One region of the Oceanobacillus sp. FSL W7-1309 genome, then DNA from elsewhere that is predicted to be linked to it. Evidence: predicted binding sites of a transcription regulator. Region 1 holds the regulator's gene; the other holds the start of a gene.
The links. The regulator Rex, encoded in region 1, represses fermentation and respiration genes when NADH is low (regulators of the CRP and FNR family bind a similar motif). The targets are predictions, from matches to a motif close to TTGTGAAATATTTCACAA.

Region 1 (10,999 bases):
TCAGACCGTTCACCATGCCAAATCAAATCAAAAATTGCTCGGCCATTTGTAGGCTGTCCATCAGGTAAATAGACCGGAAGAAGATCAAAGAGGATATAATAAAAGATGTAAAATAAAAACGTATCCCAAAACACTCCGCTCGAGAGTACACCCTCCGCTAAGAGTGAATTAATAAGCAAACCAGCAATTAAAGGGTTAATAATAGGGGCCGCATAAATCACCCCATGCCAGAAACGATTACTGGGATTTAATTATTCATACTCCATCCAGCTGTACATAAAGAAATATTTTCGAACCTCGATTGTGGGCAGTCGAAAGAGAACTGGCCCACTCCCAATAATAAGCTTTTTTTCCTTCGCACCTAAAATAGTGGCTGCCAAATAATACCCTGATTCACGAAGCACGGACGAGAGTGGCAGGATAATTAGTACCGACATTAACAATCGTAATAAATCAAATAAACCAAACATGACAAACCTCTTCTCCTTAACTAATTAACTTACATCCTTTTTATTGCGGAAATAGTTACCCGTTCTGTTTGTCGGTGGTTCTTGTGAAAATTACGGTTTCCCGACAATAGAAAAGGCGATATAAGTTGCATGATAATAAACAATGCATAACTCCAAGATTGTATTTTTTGCTGCAATTTAAGAAATCTGCTTCATAGAAAAAGCTTCTTATTAATATAAAAAAGCCGAAAAGGATCTTATAACGATCCCTTTCGGCTTATGTCCAGCTCTATTGTCCGGCTCACTTCTACCTTAATTGTTATTTGGCTGTAAAATAAATATAATATAGCTTTTATCCAGCTTGAAATCCCAATCAACAAAGATATCAACCACGCTTTTTTGAAGAATATTTTCAAAATCGCCGGCGTGTAATAGTCCTTTTTCTAATTGCCTTTTCGTAAGCTTAAGATGTTCTTCAAACCCGGTTTTAATTAATTCTTTTTCAATTCTGACCAAGATACCTGTTCTTATCACTAAAAGCGTTCTTTCATTAAGAAAACAAGAATCTACGAATTCCGGTAATTTCTCTGCCTGTCTACTTATACGCATTATATCTTTATGGACTGCTTCTTTTTCAGTGTAATTCTCTAACGCATTGTCTTCATCCTCTTCATTCTCCAAAACCCCGACTAAAATGCCCGAACGATTATGAAGAGACCAATCATAGTACAATTCCTTTACTTCTAAACTTGCAATAACCTTTAAGGTAACCTTGATCCCAGGGATAAGCTCCTGCATGAGGAGATCTCTTGTTTCTTCCACTTTCATTTTTTCTCCCTGAGACAATAACACCCGTTCCATCGGAGCTAGAAAATCTCTCAGGTGTATGGTGATAAATGGTTTTTTTAAGGAAACATAAACGGAAGATGGTCCTTTCCCAAAGTTATCCCTTAAAAGCTTCCCTATATAACTTGCTATTTCAGCTTGTACAGAGTTTTTTTCCATTAATAGTCATTCCTTTTTATAGGCAGAAACATTATTTTTCCCACCCTGAGAAATAGTATAGCAATGTGTTTCCTTAAATACAAGGTTAACCATTTTCTACGTTTGATAACAGGCGGTTCCTATATTCACTATAGAATTAATAAAAAAACTATCCATCAATCGTTTAAGTTTTCCAGAAGTGGGGAACATATCTTTCGTTGCTTTCATGGTTAATTTTTGATGTCCTCGTTTATATTGCCTATCTGCTCTTAGCCTGGATTATTCACTCGTTGGTCACATTGTTAATAGTAGTAGGTGTGGTAGACATTATTCAGCGCATTCTGAAATTAAGTTCATTTCACCTCGGATTATGGAGCAGAAATTAAAGCTTGAATAGACTTTTAAACAGGCTCCCATTCAGTAAAATTGAAGTGGAGAGCGTACCTAGAAAAACAAAATTTAATAGTTGAATCGTTTGTAGAAGTATAGGAGGTAACTTCATGGATAAAGAAAACAGATCCAAAGAGAAGAGAAGATTAATTGATCATCGCATTTTTGCACCATCCATATTAATTATGATTGCAATTTGTGTTCCATTTGCGTTATATGAAAATGAATCATTGAAACTATTAAATAGCATATTTAATCAGATTGTCGATATTTTAAATTGGGGCTATTTATGGTATGCCATTTTAATGGTTGCCGCAGGTCTTTATTTTTCATTTTCCAAATACGGGAATGTCGTGTTAGGAGATCCGATGGAAAAGCCGAGATTCAATCTGTTTGAATATTCCTCCATTCTAATTGCCATGGGGCTTGGGTCCACTATTATGCGAACCGGTATGACTGAATGGGGAAATGTCGCAGTTGATCCCCCTTTTGGTGTGGAAGCACAATCAGCGGAAGCGTTGATGTGGGGTAACGCCTATAGTATGTTCCTGTGGAGTTTCCAAACCTTTGCTATTTTTGTTATGGCTGCACCTGCCCTGGGATATCTTGTGCATGTCCGCAAGAAACCCCATATGCGGATTTCCGAAGCATGCCGCAGTATTTTTGGCGATACGTTTACAGATGGGATTGGTGGAAAAATATTGGATGTTATTTTTCTAGTTAGTATCCTTTCAGGTGCTGCTGTTACTTTAGGACTGGGTACACCGATTGTTACCTATAGTTTAGCAGAAATATTTAATATCGAAATCACATTTGGTTTAACATTGATCGTGACCATCGTGTGGGTATTGTTTTTCTCCATTAGTGCCTATTTAGGGATCGAAAGGGGTATTAAGAAATTAAGCACCCTTAATATGTATCTTGCTGGAATATTTGCTGTGTTTATCATGGTAGCTGGACCTGGTGTATTCATTCTTAATTATTTTACGGACTCCATCGGGTTTCTATTTACACATTATATTGATATGTCTTTAAATACAAACGCCGTATACCCGGGAGAAAGTACACATATACAAAGCAATACTGTGTTCTGGTTTGCCTATAATGCAACATGGGCCATGCTGCATAGTGTTTTCGCTGCAACAATATCAAAAGGCAGAACGATCAGGGAAATGATTTTGACTTATCTATTGGCTCCAATGCTCATATCCTGGGGTGCAACAGCCGTCCTTGGAGGTCTTGGTGTCGAAAGGTATCTAAGTGGAGAATTACCTGTATTAGATATTATCCAGGAAGACGCGATGGCTGCCATACCAGCAATTATAAGTTCATTGCCTTTCGCTATCTTTGCAATTGCAGCCTTTGTCGTCATCGCCATGCTTTTTATGATTACGACACTGGATTCAACAACATATACGATTGCTTCCTATGCAGGAACAAGGAACATGAGTAAATCAGAACCTTCTAAGAATTTGCGTCTGATTGTCGCGGCAATCATTACCGTATTCTCCTTATTATTAATGCGCATAGGCGGTCTTGCTCCGCTGGAGGTAGTTTCAGGAATAATGGGGATACCGATTATTTTCGTCCAGTTTCTGACCATATATGCCGCTAAGAAAATGATGGATGAGGATCGAGCATGGGTCAATAATGTAAGGAAAAACAAGCCACGGAAACAGAAAAAATAGTACTAAACAGAACAAGAATGTTTAATGTGGGTTTATAACAGGAAATAAATGATAAAAGAGAGGTGAAAACAAAATGAGTAACGGAAATGCTGACAAAATAAAAGGTAAAGCAAATAAAGCTAAAGGTGAAATGAAAGATCAAGTTGGTAACCTAACAGATAATAAGAAAGTCCAGGCAAGCGGCAAAAAGGATAAAGTGAAAGGTGAGGTTCAGGACACCTTTGGTGATGCAAAGAATGAAGCAAATGAAACAAAGACCGATCAGAAAAAATGAGAAGACTAAGAGCGTGTAATATAAAACGGTGCAGTAAGAAATGGTGCCTCCCCCCGAAAATTAGATTTTCACCTCTAATTTTCGGGGGGATTTTTTTGGCTAAATATGGTGAGGAATTTAAGATAAAGCTTGTTACAGAGTATTTATAAGGCAACCTAGGATATAAATCATTGACCAAAAATATAATATGGGTAGCGAAACATCAATATTGAATGGATTAAAAAGAAGAACGATCTTCACATAAAAATGGAAAAAATGAAAAAGGACGCTTCCGCATAAGTGAGAACTTTATACGAAAACGCCCTTTTAAACTTAAATTTATAATAAATGTTACCTTTATGTTACTTTTTAGTTTGACGGGGTTCGCAACAGCATCCCAAACGTTTATAAATCAACATTTAAGGGTGGTTTGTTACATCATACCGCCCATTCCACCCATGCCGGCCATATCAGGCATTGCAGGTGCACCGCCTTCTTCAGGCTTATCAGCTACAACAGCTTCTGTAGTTAATAGCATTGCTGCTACAGATGCTGCGTTTTGCAGTGCAGAACGTGTTACTTTTGTTGGGTCAACGATTCCAGCTTCAACCATGTTTACCCATTCGTTTGTTGCTGCGTTATATCCTACGCCAACTTTTTCGTTTTTCAAGCGTTCTACGATGATAGAACCTTCTAAACCAGCGTTTTGTGCAATTTGACGAACTGGCTCTTCGATTGCGCGAAGTACGATTTTCACACCAGTTGCTTCATCGCCTTCTAGGTTTAGTTCACTTACTTTGTTGTAAACGTTGATTAGGGCAGTACCACCACCGGATACGAAGCCTTCTTCAACTGCAGCACGTGTAGAGTTCAATGCATCCTCGATACGCAGTTTGCGCTCTTTTAATTCTGTTTCTGTTGCAGCACCAACTTTAACTACTGCCACACCACCAGATAATTTAGCAAGACGCTCTTGTAATTTTTCTTTATCAAATTCAGAAGTTGTTTCTTCTGCTTGTGCACGGATTTGTGCAACACGGCCAGAGATTGCTTCTGGGTTGCCAGCACCCTCAACAACTGTAGTGTTTTCTTTTGTTACAACAACTTTCGAAGCACGTCCTAATTGTTCGATAGTAGCAGACTTAAGATCCAATCCAAGATCTTCAGTAATCACTTCTCCACCAGTTAGGATAGCGATATCTTCTAGCATTGCTTTACGACGGTCACCGAATCCTGGAGCTTTAACAGCTACAGCGTTGAACGTTCCGCGAAGTTTGTTTACAACTAATGTTGCAAGAGCTTCCCCTTCAACATCTTCAGCGATTAATAATAATGGCTTTCCTTGTTGAACAACTTGCTCTAATACTGGTAATACTTCTTGGATATTACCAATTTTCTTATCTGTAATAAGAATGTATGGATCTTCTAATACTGCTTCCATTTTATCTTGGTCAGTAACCATGTATGGTGAAGAATATCCACGATCAAATTGCATCCCTTCAACAACCTCTAATTCTGTGTTGAAGCCTTTTGATTCTTCAATTGTAATAACGCCATCATTGCCAACGCGTTCCATCGCTTCAGCAATTAAGTTACCAACTTCATCATCAGATGCTGAGATAGCTGCGATTTGTGCGATAGAGTCTTTGCTTTCAACCGGTTGAGAAATTGCTTTTAATTCTTCAACAGCAGTTGCTACAGCTTTCTCAATACCGCGGCGGATACCTACAGGGTTTGCACCAGCTGTAACGTTTTTCAAACCTTCGTGAATCATTGCTTGTGCAAGAACTGTTGCAGTAGTTGTACCGTCACCAGCTACATCATTTGTTTTCGATGCAACTTCAGATACAAGCTGTGCTCCCATGTTTTCAAAAGCATCTTCCAATTCGATTTCTTTCGCAATGGTTACCCCATCATTTGTAATTAGAGGTGAGCCGAATTTTTTATCTAAAACAACGTTACGTCCTTTTGGTCCCAACGTTACTTTTACAGCGTTTGCTAATACATCTACACCGCGCAGCATTGCTCCACGTGCTTCTTCATTGAACTTAATATCTTTAGCCACTTAAAATTCCTCCTTTAAAATAATCATTCGAAAAATTTATTTGTCGTCGTTCATGTATGTGTTGGTTTTGTGTTACGATTAGCTTACTACAGCTAAAATGTCATTTTCACGAAGAATTAAGTATTCTGTACCTTCATATTTCACTTCAGTACCAGCAAATTTAGAGAATATAATGCGGTCCCCTTCTGCAACTTCAAGTGCCACTTTTTCCCCATTTTCAGTTACACGGCCAGATCCTACTGCTACTACGCGACCTTCCTGTGGTTTTTCCTTTGCAGAGTCTGGTAGTACGATACCGCTTGCAGTTGTTTCTTCTTGCTCAACAAGTTCGATAACAACACGATCTCCTAGTGGTTTAATCATGTAGAATGCCTCCTCAATTCTTTAACGTATTAGATTTATTAGCACTCTCAATGATTGAGTGCTAATTTCTATATTCATAATAATTAATCCCATAAAAAAATGCAAGTAATGTGTCTATAATTTTATTTAATTTCTAGTAAAATTTTATGTAAAGGGGCTCATAATATTAACAGCCTGTATAATATGATAAAATATCTTTTATGATGATTGATGATCAATAGATGGAATATGTAATACATATACTAAACTATACAAAGCAAAAGGAGTCGTTTTATTTGGCACGTAGATATTGGTATGTCATTTTAACTTATATACTGATGCAGCTTTCTGCATTTCCCGTTGCTCTGCTTGCAAAGCATCATTATATCCCAGTACAAGGTGTGATTTACTGGTCCATTTTTAGCTTTATTCTCGGACTTCTTATTATTTTGTGGATTATGAAGCCCGATATGCAGATGAGAGATACACGCAATGCAGCACCGATGAGCTCAATGATACTCTGGTCAATCCTCGGTGTATTCATGGCTTTCTTTGCACAAGGAATTGCAGTAGCAATTGAAATGAATATACTAGGGATTTCACCTGGATCAGAAAACACTCAAGGTATCATGGATATAGCTCGTGCAGCCCCATTATTTATTATTATTCCTGCAGTGATTGCCCCAATATTGGAAGAAATCATTTTCCGAAAAATTATCTTCGGCAGTCTCTATAAGCGCATGAATTTCTTCTTCGCAGGTTTGGTCTCCGCCCTTATCTTCGGTTTTATTCATGAAGGGATGGAACATATCCTAATTTATGCTTCGATGGGGTTTGTATTTGCGTTTCTTTATGTAAAGACAAAACGAATTCTCGTTCCGATTATCGTTCATGCAGCAATGAACACATTAGTTGTTGTCGGGCAATTATCGATGGATCCAGAAGAAATGCAGCGACAACTTGAGCAAATGCAACGTCAGGTTGAGCAATTGCAAATGATCCTTATTGGAGGTTAATGAATGATTCATTCTTTGTTAGTTAAAGCGTTCATTTACTTCATAATGGCAATGATTTTTATTTACGTTGCCGTCCAAAGCAAAGGGCAAACAATCTGGAATCCCACCACGCTCATTTTTGCTGCTGTAGCAACGCTTGCCTTTGGAGTTGCAGTTCGATTGCTTAATAAGTATTTTCGATTGAAAAAGAAGAAGCATTAAATAGATACTATATAGATCTTCTTAATAAAAAAGAAGGCTGTTTCTAGATTAATACTGAAACAGCCTTCTTTTATTTTTATTGGATAGACTTCAACTTATCTATCCATTCATCTTTATCTTCGATTGATTTTTCAAACGTTGTGTAGCGAACAACATACAAATCATTGTCTTTCGCAAATACCCTTGCTACTTCTTCCTGATCGAGCTGAATATCATCTTCTGTTAATGAAAAATCAAAAAATCCTTCTTCCGCAGAATTAAATTCAAGCTCACCTGTAGTCATTTCTGTTAAATTCATTTCCATCATTTCGATAAAGCCTTCAGCACCTAACAATTCATCACCATCTGGATAATAATGAATCGTAAACAGCTCTGTGAAATTCGTTTGATCCTCATCAACTAAAAGAAATTCAGCGGTTGCTTCACCGTCTCCTTCCTCATAGTTCTCAAGCTCCCACTTTCCTTCATCAAACGGAATTTCTAAGCTCGTAATTGTGTCAATGTAAACACCTTCTGCCGCTGCATCAGCAGCAGTCTCTTCGATAACTTCCCCATTCTCATCAAGAGGAATTATTTCGCTTGGTTCTTCGGAACTATAAATTTTCCATGCACCATCATCTGGTCGCAAGACATGAACCCCGTGTGTTTCATTATTCATAAAATCAGGACCATCGACTTTCATTGTCGTCTGTTTATAAGAGATTGTTGCTTCTTCTTCTGATTTTTCTTCTACAACTAAATCAAATAATTCCATATCTAATGTATACACAGATAATTGATCGATTGTCGTACGTGTTGAGTCATATAAAGGAGATTCACTATGTATGGTTTCCATGTAAGCATCCAAGTCATTTTCTGTTAATGCTTCTAAGTTTGCTTCAAGTACTGCAAATAATGCCTCATCTTCTGGAACTACATTTTCTTCTGCTTCTTCAGACCCGTTTTTCTCGTTTGCTTCCGCATCATTTGTTTCTTCAGTTGCTTCAGCATCGTTAGTCCCTTCACTCTCATTGTCACTTTCATTTGAACATGCAACAATGAACAAACTAATAAATAAAACAAACATAATACCTAAAACCTTTTTCACGTTCACGAATAAATTCCTCCTCTTTCTCAATATATTCCCAATACAGATTAACGTAATAATCAGTAAATGGATAGATGTCTTAAGAACCAATAATTTTCAGAAAAATATTAGTTCCATTTATCTAGTTAATATTTATCAGCTTGTTTCCAGTGGTTGTTTAAAACGGAGATTTTATGGAATTGATGCAAATAAATTATGGTATTTACCAATATAAGGACATCCAAATCCAACCATAAAAAAACAAGGCTTTTGACCTAATATCAATAGCCTTGTAAATAAACAAAAATTTACAATGAGTAATATCTACTCTGGATTATCTAACGAATAATGCTTTAGGAAATAGACAAGGGCCTGCAATTCAACAGCAAGATCAATATGGTGGACCCGAATATGCTTCGGTACACTAATCCTTGCAGGAGTAAAGTTAAGAATCCCTGAAATCCCTTTTTCTACAAGCTTATCGGCGATCACTTGTGCTTCAACAGCTGGAACAGTTAGGATAGCGACTTTAATGTCTTCTAACTTTTCCTCTAAATCACGAATATCATAAACGGGTACCCCGCCAATATCCGTGCCAACCTTTTCTGTATCTGCATCAAATGCCGTAGTAATCCGGATATTATTGTTCTTCATAAAGTTATAATGAAGGAAGGCTGTACCTAAGTTCCCAACTCCGATTAATGCAACCTCTGTAACCTCATGCTGATCCAACGTACTTCGGAAAAATCCTAATAAATACTCTACATTATAGCCGTATCCCTTTTTTCCCAATGCGCCAAAATAAGAAAAGTCTCTTCGAATTGTTGCAGAATCCACTTTTACTGCATCACTCAGCTCCTTTGAGGAAACTCGCTTCTTCCCTTGCTGATTTAAATTGTTAAGAAAACGATAATATAAAGGCAGCCGCTTGGCAGTAGCTTGTGGAATTTTATTCTGTTCCATCAATCTTCCTCTTTTCAATCCAATAGTTGTATATGATAAGTTCTTTCCTTCTATTTTAACAGAAAACGTCAAATAAGTCGTGATATTTTTCACAATTCAGTTGCCTCGTTAAATAACTATAAGATACACTGTACATGATGGGGTGAAAAAGATGATATTAATGCAACTAAACGGAATTTCCAAATCCTTCGGTGCTGAAGAGATTTTATCAAATATTAAAATTGAAATTAAAGATAAAGACCGTATAGCTATTGTCGGCAGAAACGGTGCAGGTAAGTCAACATTACTTAAAATTATGGCACAAGAATTATCGTATGATGAAGGGGAATTTTTTCAACCGAAGGATCTTACATTCGGTTATTTATCCCAGCATATGACGTTAGAATCAGGGAAAACCATTTGGGATGAAATGCTAGAGGTATTTTCCCATTTAAAATCATTGGAAAAGCAACTTCGAGCATTAGAGAAAGAGATGGAGAAAGCCAGCGAATTATCTGGAGAAGAATATGACAAAGTCCTTAAAGAATATGACAAACTTCAACTAGCATATCAGACTGATGGGGGCTATACGTATGAATCTGATATTAGAGCTGTACTTAGTGGGTTAAATTTTGAGTCCTTTGATTATGATACTCCAATCGCAGAACTTAGTGGTGGACAAAAAACACGACTTGCCCTGGGTAAATTGCTGCTTCAAAAACCACAGTTGCTTATTCTTGATGAACCGACCAACCATCTTGATATTGATACATTGTCATGGTTGGAAAACTATCTCGTTAGTTATCCAGGCGCCATTGTCATCGTTTCACACGATCGGTACTTTCTTGATAAAACAGTTTCCATTGTATATGAAATTTCACGGCATAAAACGCGAAAATACCATGGTTCGTACAGCAAGTATTTGGAGCAAAAAGCACTAAATTATGAACAGGAATTAAAGGAATTTGAAAAGCAGCAAACTGAAATTAAAAAAATGGAAGACTTTATCCAGCGGAATATTGTACGTGCTTCGACTACAAAACGAGCACAAAGCAGGCGGAAGCAGCTTGAAAAAATGGAGCGTCTTGATCGGCCACTAGGTGATGAGTCATCCGCTTCCTTCTCCTTTCAAATTAATCGCAGAAGTGGAAATGATGTATTAAAAGTTGAAGAGCTTAGCTTATGTTATGAAAAAGAAGTGGACCCTATTTTTTCCAACATACGACTGGATATAAATCGCGGTGACCGTATCGCACTTGTTGGTCCGAATGGTGTAGGGAAAACTACATTACTTAAGGCCATCTTAGGTAGACTGCAGACAGAAAAAGGAAACATCCAGCTTGGTACAAATGTACAAATTGGCTACTATGATCAAGAACAGGCTGATCTTAATTCTACTAAGACGATTCTTCAAGAATTATGGGATGATTACCCCACCATAAATGAAAAAGATATCCGCACGGTTTTAGGAAACTTTCTTTTTTCTGGAGATGATGTATTAAAGCAGGTCCATACATTAAGTGGTGGAGAAAAAGCAAGACTAGCCCTTGCTAAGCTTAAAATGCAGCAAGCAAATTTCCTTATTATGGATGAGCCTACAAAC
Region 2 (10,999 bases), on a different contig from region 1:
TTTGATGCAGACCTTCTGCGAGTTCAGGAACATCTATGGCATTAAAATCAGCAATGGATTCCTCTAAGGCTATGAAATGACTTTTCAAATCTTCTTGTACTGCCGGGTCGGAAACTGCTTGATCTACAAGTCCTGGAACCTCTTCTGTAAAGTTGCTCAATTCATTTAAATACTCCGTTGCCTCTGTTGCATAGTCCAATGTATTATTCGTCTCCTCAATGAAGGAACAACCGGAAAGTACGGTCGATATTAATAAAAGCATTATTAATTTTTTCATATGAATCTCCTTTCAACTAGATTTATTTTAGCCTATTTTCTACAATAATTAAACATTACATTTTGTAAACGCTTTATTTTCATATCTGAAATAACAATTATTTTGAGTGAAAGCTGAAAGTGAGTTCGAGAAGTCACATTACTTGAATATATGACCTGAATTTGATAAACATATAGTTATGTAATTAAAGTATTACAATAAGATACGTAACTATAGATGGAGGAATTATAGAATGAAAATTGTTGCGATGGTAGGAAGTAACCGTAAAGAGTCCTATAACATGAAGCTTGTTCAGTTCATGCAGAATAGATATGCAGGAAAAGTTGATATTGAAATTTTACCGATTGATCAGCTGCCGATGTATAACGAAGATGACGAACTAATTCCGCCAGAGGTTGTAAAAGAAATCCGTGCGAAAATAATGGCAAGTGATGGAATCTTATTTGCAACTCCAGAATACAATGGCTCTATTTCTGGAATGCTAAAAAATGCAATTGATTGGTTTTCTCGTGTAGAAAAAGTAATGGTGAAAAAGCCAGCAATGATTGTTGGAGCTTCAATGGGGGCGTTAGGTACAGTGAAAGCACAACTGCATTTACGTCAAATTTTGAATGCGCCAGGAGTAGCAACATTGACATTGCCTGGAAATGAAGTTTTTGTTGGCTCTGTTCATGAAAAAATTGACGCACAAGGGAATCTGACAGATGAGCCAACAGTTCAATTTATTGATTCCGTTGTAACGAATTTTGTTAGCTGGACTGAAAGTTTTAAAGTAACTGCTGATGTAAAATAATGATTAATAGTAAACTCCGCTGCTTGTATCGTATACAAAACAGCGGAGTTTTTAGTTGAAGCTTATGCTGCAAATGGTTTACTGTTGATATTCGACTTCCGTACCACCAGCATACTCGATGTCTAGTTCAACATTCTGCGCGTCAGTTGGGATATTGAAAGCTTCAAGGACAGTACTTAGAACCTCTTCCTTTGGCGTATTTTCATCAAAGTCAAAAGTAGAGAAGATGCTATCAAGCTCTTGCATCGCTTCATCGCCTCGTAATTGAATTCCTTGTGTTTCATTTCGATAGGATGCTTCCGTTTCGTTCGTATCCTGCTCATATTCTACTTCGACAATATCTTCTGTTCCTTCGAAATCTGCTTCTAAATCAAAGCTAGTAAACGCGTAATCGGATTCCGTATCTGTTGTTACATTATCACTGTCATTCGTTGCATTATTATCTGTCGCTGAACCACTGTCTGTATTGCCATTATTTTGATCGTTAGAAGCATTATCTTGATCGTTTGTGGCGTTATTTTCCGTCTCTCCCGCATTATTATCCGCTGGAGGATTTGTATCTTCTTCCGTAGTTCCTCCACATGCTGCAATAAGAAAGGCTAATGTTGTTATTGTTATTAGTACCATAAACTTTTTCATGGTGCTCACTCCTATCTAATAGTTTATACCACTATATTGCCCAAAAGCCTAAAAACTAAACGATGTAAAAGCATTTTGTAACTTTTCACCTACGGTAAGAATCTTAATTGTAGATTTGAATGATAGAACTAGAATATTCTAAGTAATTTGTATCAGGAAGTGATTGTGAATTCTAATGCTTATTAAAAGCCTTGAAAATCGAATGCAGTCGTTTCCAAGGCTTGTTCTAATATTTATTTGTTGTTTGTTACTTTGTTGTAGGCACCATGCATAACTGGGCCAACATATTCATTTAGCTTCCAACCATTAGCAATTGCTGCAGTAACAAAATCCTTAGCAGCAAATACAGATTCCTTTACACTTTTGCCATTTGCTAGATTTGCTGTGATTGCTGCAGCAAATGTACATCCAGCTCCATGATTATATGTGGTATCGACTTTTTCTTTTTCAAGTATTTCAAAGTCTGTACCATCATAAAATAAATCAATCGCTTTTTCATGATCCAGCGCCTTGCCGCCTTTAATGACAACATTCTTGGCACCGAGCTCGTGGATTTTTAATGCAGCTTGTTTCATATCTTCAATTGATTTTAAGGGCTTAGTCTGTGCTAATTGACTAGCTTCAAATAAGTTAGGTGTTGTAACGAGTGCGCGCGGAAGAAGATATTCACGCATTGCGTCTGTATTTTCCGGCTGTAATACTTCATCTTCGCCTTTACAAACCATAACTGGATCTAGTACGAAATTATTAATTTTATATGCATCGATTTTTTCTGCACCAAGCTTAATGATATCAACCGAGCCTAACATACCGGATTTCATCGCGTCTACTCCGACGGATAGAATCGTGTCTAATTGTCTGTTTACAAGATCCAGGTCAATTGGTGTTACGTGATGATTCCATCCCTCTGGATTCATTGTAACGATGCAGGTTAATGCAGTCATACCATATACATCATGCTCCTGAAACGTTTTTAAATCAGCAGCGATACCTGCACCTCCACTTGTGTCCGAACCTGCAAGTGTTAACGTTTTTTTCATTGTCATTGATAGAACCTCCTCTAGAATGCTAATTTTTATTATAGCACTTTTGAAGGGTCTGTCACTAAACACATACTCATGGATTGTTAAAAATAACTTGACGTTTGGTGGTCTAAATCATATTAGTTTGATATGATTAATACAGAAAATAAGAATAAAGGGAGAGAGGTTGTACGATGGATGTTTTTCAAGCGATACAAGAAAGGCGCGAAATTACTGCGTATGTTAACCGTTGCATTCCGAATGAAGTACTAGAAAAAGTCGTGGATGCAGGTTATTATGCACCATCAGGAAATAATCTTCCGTCAAAGTCGTTAATTGTAGTAAGGAATCGTTCTACCTTGGACAGTCTTGCTGCAACAACACCTTATATGAAATGGTTAAAAGAGGCACAGGCGGCGATTGTCGTTACGGGAAAGCCCCAAACAAGTAAATACTGGCTGCAGGATGCATCAATTGCTTGTGCGTTTATTTGGCTCGAAGCAGTTGAGGTTGGGCTTGGTGCAGCGTTTGGAGCGGTTTATCATTCCGAGGATGAGAACGAATCCATCGATAGGGAAAACCATGTGCGAAAGCTGCTTAGCATTCCGGAAGAACACCGTATTGTCGCTATTTTGGGAATGGGGTATCCTCAAGAAGCATTAAAACCGAAAAAACACCTAGCAAGAGAAGAAATTGTACATTATGATACATTTAGCTAAAATGCATGAAACTGTTCTCTAAACATAAGTTTGGACAACAGTTTCTTTGCTTAACATGCAACTATGACTTCCCGTGATTTTGATCTTGATATAGCATATCTATCTTTTTTTGCAAGTCTGTTATTTGCTGCTGCATCAATAGAATCTGCTGATCCATCTGTATCTTTTCCTGATTTACTTGTAGTTCCACTTCTTTTTCCTGTTCGTATGTGATAAAGGAACCAATAACTGCCAAATTACTTCCAATGGTACTAATTAAACCACCTACTAGAATTAGCTTATCACCGAAATTTGCAGGGAGGTCACGATATGAATTTCGCTCCATCTTAATTACCTCCTCAGAATTAAGTTATGTAATAGCGTATGTTTTGTTCGCTTATCCTGCCCATCATTTTGAAAGTAATGCTGTTCTTTTCTTGTGGTTCAAATGCTTGTTTTCTAGATATATCCCTGTTATAATACACATAATAATTAAATACTTTCTTATTTTAGATTTGTAAAGTAAGGGTAGAGGTGCAAAGACCATTAATACTTACATGGAGGAGAATGAGCTCTGAAGAAATGTGAGGAAAGGGGGATTTGCCGAAGTGGAAGAAGACTCATCTTCTGAAGCTGGGCCTGTTATCAAATAGATACGGGACTGTCATATAGGAAACTATATGGAGGGCTATCAAGCTTAGAACGGTAAATAATGTTCTATAAGCGGCAGCGAGCTCTCTCTCGTTGCTGCTTTTTAATTTGGTCCTAAAGCATCAATAAAATATTGGATGAAAAGGGTGTATTGATATGAATTTTGGTAATGTATTAACAGCAATGGTTACTCCGTTTAATGAGGCGGAAGAAATTGATTTTGAACGAACAAAGGGGTTAGTTAATTACTTGATAGCAAACGGTACAGAAGGTTTAGTTGTTGCTGGGACAACGGGGGAATCACCAACACTCTCTAATAATGAAAAAGTGAAGTTATTTCAAACAGTTGTAGAAGAAGTAAATGGAAGGATTCCTGTTATTGCGGGAACTGGTACGAATAATACAAGAGCATCTATTGAATTAACGAAAGAGGCAGCGGCTACAGGTGTTGATGGGATTATGCTTGTTGTTCCTTACTATAATAAACCGTCACAAGAAGGCATGTATCAGCATTTTAAATCGATTGCAGAAAGTACAGCACTTCCTGTCATGCTTTATAATATTCCTGGTAGAAGTGTGGTAAACATGGAATTAGAAACGATTGTTCGACTTTCTAGAATCCCAAACATTGTTTCACTAAAAGAAGCTAGTGGGGATTTAGATAAGGTTTCGGAGATTATAAGCCATACTTCTGATAATTTTACTGTTTACAGCGGGGATGATAGCCTGACATTGCCGACACTTGCTGTAGGTGGAACTGGGGTTATTTCTGTAGCATCACACATATTAGGTAATGAGATGCAAGAGATGGTAAAGCTTTTTCAGAATGGTGATGTAGCTAATGCCAGTGCTATACACCGACATATTTTGCCAGTAATGAAAGCATTGTTTTCAGTTCCAAGCCCTACCCCAGTAAAAGAAGCACTGAACCATATTGGAGTACCAGTTGGTGGTGTTCGTCTACCACTTGTACCATTGACGGAGTCAGAAAGAGCGTCTATTTGTAAACTAGTAGCGGCCTATAAAGTGAAAAACGCAATCGGATATTAAGTTAGAGAAAAGGAGTAAGCAGTGAAGCTTATTCCTTTTTTTGATACCAGGGAATGCTGTGGATAAATACCTTATGACACGATAACGAAGACTTACCGACTTGGGAAGACATAGATTAGTAGCACTTATACTCTGGAGTGAATCACCTGCGCAGGAATGTTCGATAAGTCGAACCTACTCCAAAATATGGGGCGCAGTCCGTACATCAGTGTCAACTTAACAAATATGAAGTCTGACGAAAGCCATTAAAAAATTAACCTCTCTAGACGTATCCATGTATAATAAATTAAGTGGATTAAGTAGCTAACCTTTAATAAAGTGAGGAATGCAAATGAATCGAAAAATTCTCGTATCGTATGATGGTTCAAATCGTAGTAAAAAGGCGATTAAAGAGGCAAAGAATCAGGCGTCAATTACAGAAAAAGCAGAAGTACATGTTATTTCTGTTGTGACACCGGGAATTAAAAGTAACGAGACAGCTATTGCAGGCAACATATCCATGGCAGATGCAGAATTTCTTTTACCGGAACTACATCAAATCAAGAAGGAAATGGAAGCATTAGGAATTGTTACGATAACGGAAATTCGGACGGACTTTTCACAGCGCAACCCGGGGAGAGCGATTTGTGAATATGCTTTAGCTAACGAAATAGATTTGATCATTGTAGGCAATCGGGGGCTTAGTAATATAAAAAGTCTTCTGTTAGGTAGTGTGAGCAATACGATTGTACAGAACGCCAAGTGCCCTGTTTTGATTGTTAAATAGAATGAAGCATAAAGGAGTATGAATATGGCTGAATTAAATTATAAAATTGTAGAAACAATTGCTGTTATTTCGGAGTCGCCAAAAGGATGGACAAAGGAATTGAATGTGATCAGCTGGAATGGTCGCCCACCAAAATATGATTTACGAGACTGGGCACCTGGTAAGGAAAAGATGGGTAAAGGTGTTACTTTAACAGAAGAAGAGATTGTCCAATTGAAGAAAGCATTGGCAAATTTAAACGCGCTTTCGGAATAGAACGATTATCTAAATCACTGACTTTGGGAGATGGCTGATGATTTGGATAAATTGTAATAAAGACAAATGAAAAGTGGGAGATAAAATGAGAGAAATCGTTATTACTCTTGCGGAAATTGTAAATAATATTCATGACATCCTTACAGACATGTTCGGTCTACATATGACAGATAAAGAACTCCATTTTTGGATTATGGGCTTTATGGGAATGACGATTTTCTTCTTTGTCTATATCTTTTTCAAGCTATTGGAAAAGCTTAAATGGAGTACGACGATATTTTCCTTTATCTATACGTTCACCATTATGGTTGTTATCGTTTTTGCAATTGAATTGCAGCAAGCAATTACGAATCGGGGAAACATGGAGTTTGCAGATGCAGTAATGGGACTATGGGGCTTTTTTGTCATGTTTTTCATTTATGCTGTAATTGCATGCGTTATTTACTTTGCTATAAAATTTATTAAGAAGTAGCTGACTGCCCAACAAAGTGAGACTATGCGATCGCTCGTTTTGTTGGGCAGTTTTTACGTGAATTCTACTTCCTCTTTTGGAGACGGTGAAAATTCTCTAACGTAAGGAGCAAGGTTAATTTTATCACCCTTAAAATCGACAACTATGTTAACACCCTAGCTATCCGTTTACTTCGGTATTTTAAATCATGTATACTTATGTGAAGATGTTCACTAAAATAGCTTTCGTTAGGGGGAGAATCAATGAATAGATTGAAGAATATAGCAGCAGAACAGAAAGGAAAGCTCATACTTTTTATTGTGCTTGCGATTCTTTCTGCGTTTGCTATTATCGGTCAAGGTTATTTATTTGTGATAATCATTGATCGTATTTTCCTAAAAGGCTATTCATTTTCAGAAATTAGCCCGTTAATTATAGGCTTAATCGTAGCGCTTTTTTTACGGACAGGACTAAATTATTTGAATGGAAGAGCAGGAGCAAGAATGGCTACTCTTGCTAAAAGAGAGCTGCGCAGGCTGTTTGTACATACATTTTCAAGAAATTCAATGCAAGCTTCATTGGAAGGACAGTCTGGTCAAAAGGTTGGGCTCCTATTGGATACGGTTGATGAAATAGATTCTTATTTTAGCAGCTATATTCCACAAATTATTCAATCAACGATTGTACCGCTTTTCATCCTTGTTGTTATTTTAATGGAACATATGGCAACAGGAATTATTATCCTAGTTACCGCACCATTTATTCCTATATTTATGATAATTATTGGCTTTAATACGAAAGACAAATCCGAACAGCAGCTAGATAAGATGAATGCGTTCTCCGGTACGTTTCTTGATACGCTGCAAGGGTTAACAACATTGAAATTATTTGGACGGTCTAAAGAGCAGGAGAAAACCATTCAAAAAAGCAGCTTAGATTTCCGTGATGCAACGATGGAAGTGCTTAAAATTGCATTTACGAATTCTCTGGCTTTAGAGTTTATTTCTATGCTAAGCATTGGGCTTATCGCGTTAGAAGTTGCTGTTCGAATGATTATTTTTCAAGATATCACGTTTTTTACTGGCTTTTTAATGCTTATTCTTGCTCCAGAGTTTTACACGAAATTAAAGGAGCTAGGAAATTCATTTCATACGGGACGGACGAGCATGGCGGCAGCGAATAAATTAGATATAGAGCTTTCTGCACTGGAAGATGATGAGACACGATGGGGAGAACTACCCTTGGCGAAAAATAAGCCAGTCCATATTAAAGTGAATGAAGCAGGATTTTCTTACAAGGAAGGCGGTTTTGCATTAAAGCATATTAATTTAGAACTCGAAGCTTTTGAGCAGATTGCGATTATCGGAAAAACGGGATCAGGAAAAACGACATTATTGCATATGCTAGCAGGACTAGTCCCGCTAACGGAGGGAATGATTCAAGTAAATGAAACTTCCTTAAAGCAATACAGAGAGAAGGATTGGTTTGACCAATTAAGTTATATTTCACAGAATCCGTATATATTCTCAGGTACGATTGCAGAGAATATTGCAATTGGTTCTACAAAAAGCGCATATCAAGAAGAAATTATCAAAGCAGCTGAAAAGGCAGGGATTAATGATTTAGTGGATTCGCTTGAACATGGATATGACACGTTAATCGGTGAAGGAGGAAGAGGCCTTTCTGGTGGGGAGAAACAGCGAATAGCGCTAGCCAGAGCATTTCTCAAACGCCCATCTGTCATTCTTTTTGATGAGCCGACGACAGGGCTGGATTTGCAAACGGAACAAATTCTTCAGAAATCAATGGAGGAACTAGGAAAACATTCGACAGTTATTACGGTTGCTCACCGCCTTCATACGATTCAAAAGGCTGATAAAATCGTCCTTTTAGATAACGGTGAAATTAAGGCAGCAGGAACACATGATGAGTTACTAACAACGGTAGAAGCCTATCGGAATATGGTGACTGTACAGCAGGGAGGGATGACTAAATGAAGGGATTACGTTCTGTCATCAAGATCGTGTTGCAGGAAAAAAAAGATGTCATTTTTTCAATTGCTTGTGGATTTCTAGCTGGAGTAACTGCCGTCGGGCTATTCTCATCGAGTGGTTATTTAATTTCCAAGGCAGCCTTAGTGCCACCGATCTATTCCTTGATGGTACTTGTTGCGATCGTTAAGCTACTCGGAATAATATCGGCATTAAGTCGATATGGTGAAAGATATTTTTCACATCGAGCGACTTTTACAATGCTAAGTAATTTGCGTGTTTCGTTTTATAAAAAAATGGAGCCACTCGCACCAACTATTTTTCAAAGTCATCGCAGTGGAGACTTACTAGCAAGAATCGTTGGCGATGTAGAATCGCTGCAAAATTACTTTTTACGTGTTTTTTACCCACCGATAGTGCTTGTTCTTGTATTTCTTGTTACCATTCTTTTCACGGCTTATTTCTCCATTGAAGCAGCCTTGCTTCTGCTACTTGGATTATTATTAACCACTTTGGTTGTTCCGTTAGTCATCGGCATGAAGCAACGGAAAATCGATTATCGTGTTAGGAGTGAGCGAGGCAATTTATCAACGGAAGTAACAGAATTCCTGTACGGGTTTCGTGATTTAAAAATATATCAGCAAGTAGATGACAAAGAGGAAGCATTATTAAAATCAGCTGATACGTATTTGTTGGAGCAGGAGCGGGAAAATGTGCATCGTTTATTTAGTGAATCGGCAAATACGTTTCTATCCCTACTTGTTTCCGTATCCGTGCTAACGGTAAGTGCATATTTCGTATCCGTACAGCAGCTAGATGGTTTGTTTCTTGCCATGCTTGTGATGATATCCTTAACACTGTTTGAAAATACTTCTCCGATGGCGGCTTTTCCAAGCTATCTTCAAGAAAGTCGTCAGGCAGTAACAAGGCTAGATGAGGTAATGGAGAGGAAAGGAAATGAGGATGATTCGTTCGAAACGCTGCAAATTAAACGGGCTCCTTCCATTACTTTTCATGATGTGTCCTTTGCTTTTCCGACAGAATCACGTGATACATTAAAAGATCTAACGTTTCATTTACCTGCTGGTTCAAAAACGGCAATTGTCGGTCCAAGTGGGTCCGGGAAGTCTACCATTATGCAGCTTTTACTGAAATTGTACCAGGTACGAGATGGTGCTATTTCACTTAATGATCAATCGGTAGCCGATCTAAAAGCTGAGAGCATTTGGGAGCATGCGAATGTTATGCTTCAGTCGAACCATTTTTTCTATGGAACAATTCGAGATAACTTAGCGATTTCTCAGGATGGATTAGCTGACAGAGAGATGGAAGACATTCTGTTTCACGTACAGTTAAATCATTTTGGATTGGATGATCAAGTTTTAGAAAAGGGAGAGAATCTTTCAGGCGGCGAAAAGCAGCGATTAGCACTGGCGCGAATACTGCTAAAACAAGCACCATTATGGCTGCTGGATGAACCAACCTCGTCCATCGATGCATTAACAGAGGAACAGCTATATAAACGGCTATTTGAAGTAGCTGAAAATGATACAGTCGTTTTAATTAGTCACCGTTTAACAGGGCTTGAGAAAATGGATCAAATTATTGTCATGGATCAAGGGGAAATTGCAGAAGCTGGCACCTTTGAAGAATTGATGAAAAGTAAAGGTTATTTTTATCAAATGAAGAAAATCGAACAAAGTGTTTTTTTGGCAGATCTGTAAAAAGAAAAAGAAGCTGACGGAGAAGATTAGTCCTCGTCAGCTTCTTTTGTTACAGGTTTATCCTTACCGGCTCCCCAAAATGCAACCGCAATCGCAATTAGAATAATGAGAATGGGAGCGACAAAGATTAGAAAATCATGAAACATTTAGCTCACTCCTTCTTATTCTTGATTCCTTGTACATAATTTTTATCGAACAGAAATAGCCGTAATAACAAATACAAGGAGGGAAGCAATAAGGCTAGGCCAAGAATAAACACGAATACTAATGAAATTGCCATCGCCGTATTAGTGAACCCTTCATAAATGGTAAGATGCGGGTAAAGCAAGTACGGATAATGGGAAACTCCATACGCGAAAAATGCCATTGCAAATTGACCGACAAGCAGCCAGAATGCCATACCGTAGTTTCTTCTTTTCCAGATGAGCCATACTGTTGCAAACCATAATATAAAGGAAAGTGCAAACATCCACCACAAATCCATAATCCGTTCAAAGTGGGCTTCATTGTGAGAGCTTAATTCATAAACAATGCCACTAGCAGTAATAATCAATGGTAAAGCCCACCCAAGTGCGTATTTCCGCATCAAATCAGTTGCTTTTGTATCACCAGTTTTATATGCGTACCACGTAAGGAAGACAGCGGATATATATAAAACAGCAACAATGCTTAATGCCACAAT

Region 2: cydD (thiol reductant ABC exporter subunit CydD) is a predicted target of Rex. The motif match lies at 6,821-6,838, and genes of this name have one in related genera.

The regions. Positions count from the first base shown of each region.
Region 1 covers NZ_JBBOBX010000001.1:2,247,812-2,258,810, reverse strand. The annotation lists gene NST46_RS10845 (hypothetical protein) at 1-221, opposite strand, end outside; gene NST46_RS10840 (hypothetical protein) at 252-470, opposite strand; gene NST46_RS10835 (Na-translocating system protein MpsC family protein) at 762-1,454, opposite strand; gene NST46_RS10830 (BCCT family transporter) at 1,934-3,511, shown strand; gene NST46_RS10825 (CsbD family protein) at 3,585-3,785, shown strand; gene groL (chaperonin GroEL) at 4,198-5,829, opposite strand; gene groES (co-chaperone GroES) at 5,908-6,192, opposite strand; gene NST46_RS10810 (CPBP family intramembrane glutamic endopeptidase) at 6,468-7,187, shown strand; gene NST46_RS10805 (YdiK family protein) at 7,191-7,388, shown strand; gene NST46_RS10800 (hypothetical protein) at 7,465-8,481, opposite strand; gene NST46_RS10795 (redox-sensing transcriptional repressor Rex) at 8,779-9,417, opposite strand; gene NST46_RS10790 (ABC-F family ATP-binding cassette domain-containing protein) at 9,569-10,999, shown strand, end outside.
Region 2 covers NZ_JBBOBX010000002.1:1,746,355-1,757,353, reverse strand. The annotation lists gene NST46_RS21265 (DUF6376 family protein) at 1-277, opposite strand, end outside; gene NST46_RS21260 (NADPH-dependent FMN reductase) at 510-1,070, shown strand; gene NST46_RS21255 (YusW family protein) at 1,149-1,709, opposite strand; gene pdxK (pyridoxine/pyridoxal/pyridoxamine kinase) at 1,943-2,755, opposite strand; gene NST46_RS21245 (nitroreductase family protein) at 2,926-3,450, shown strand; gene NST46_RS21240 (hypothetical protein) at 3,512-3,775, opposite strand; lysine riboswitch at 3,951-4,128, shown strand; gene dapA (4-hydroxy-tetrahydrodipicolinate synthase) at 4,237-5,130, shown strand; gene NST46_RS21230 (universal stress protein) at 5,462-5,896, shown strand; gene NST46_RS21225 (YdbC family protein) at 5,921-6,151, shown strand; gene NST46_RS21220 (hypothetical protein) at 6,237-6,623, shown strand; gene cydD (thiol reductant ABC exporter subunit CydD) at 6,866-8,599, shown strand; gene cydC (thiol reductant ABC exporter subunit CydC) at 8,596-10,317, shown strand; gene cydS (cytochrome bd oxidase small subunit CydS) at 10,344-10,463, opposite strand; gene NST46_RS21205 (cytochrome d ubiquinol oxidase subunit II) at 10,469-10,999, opposite strand, start outside.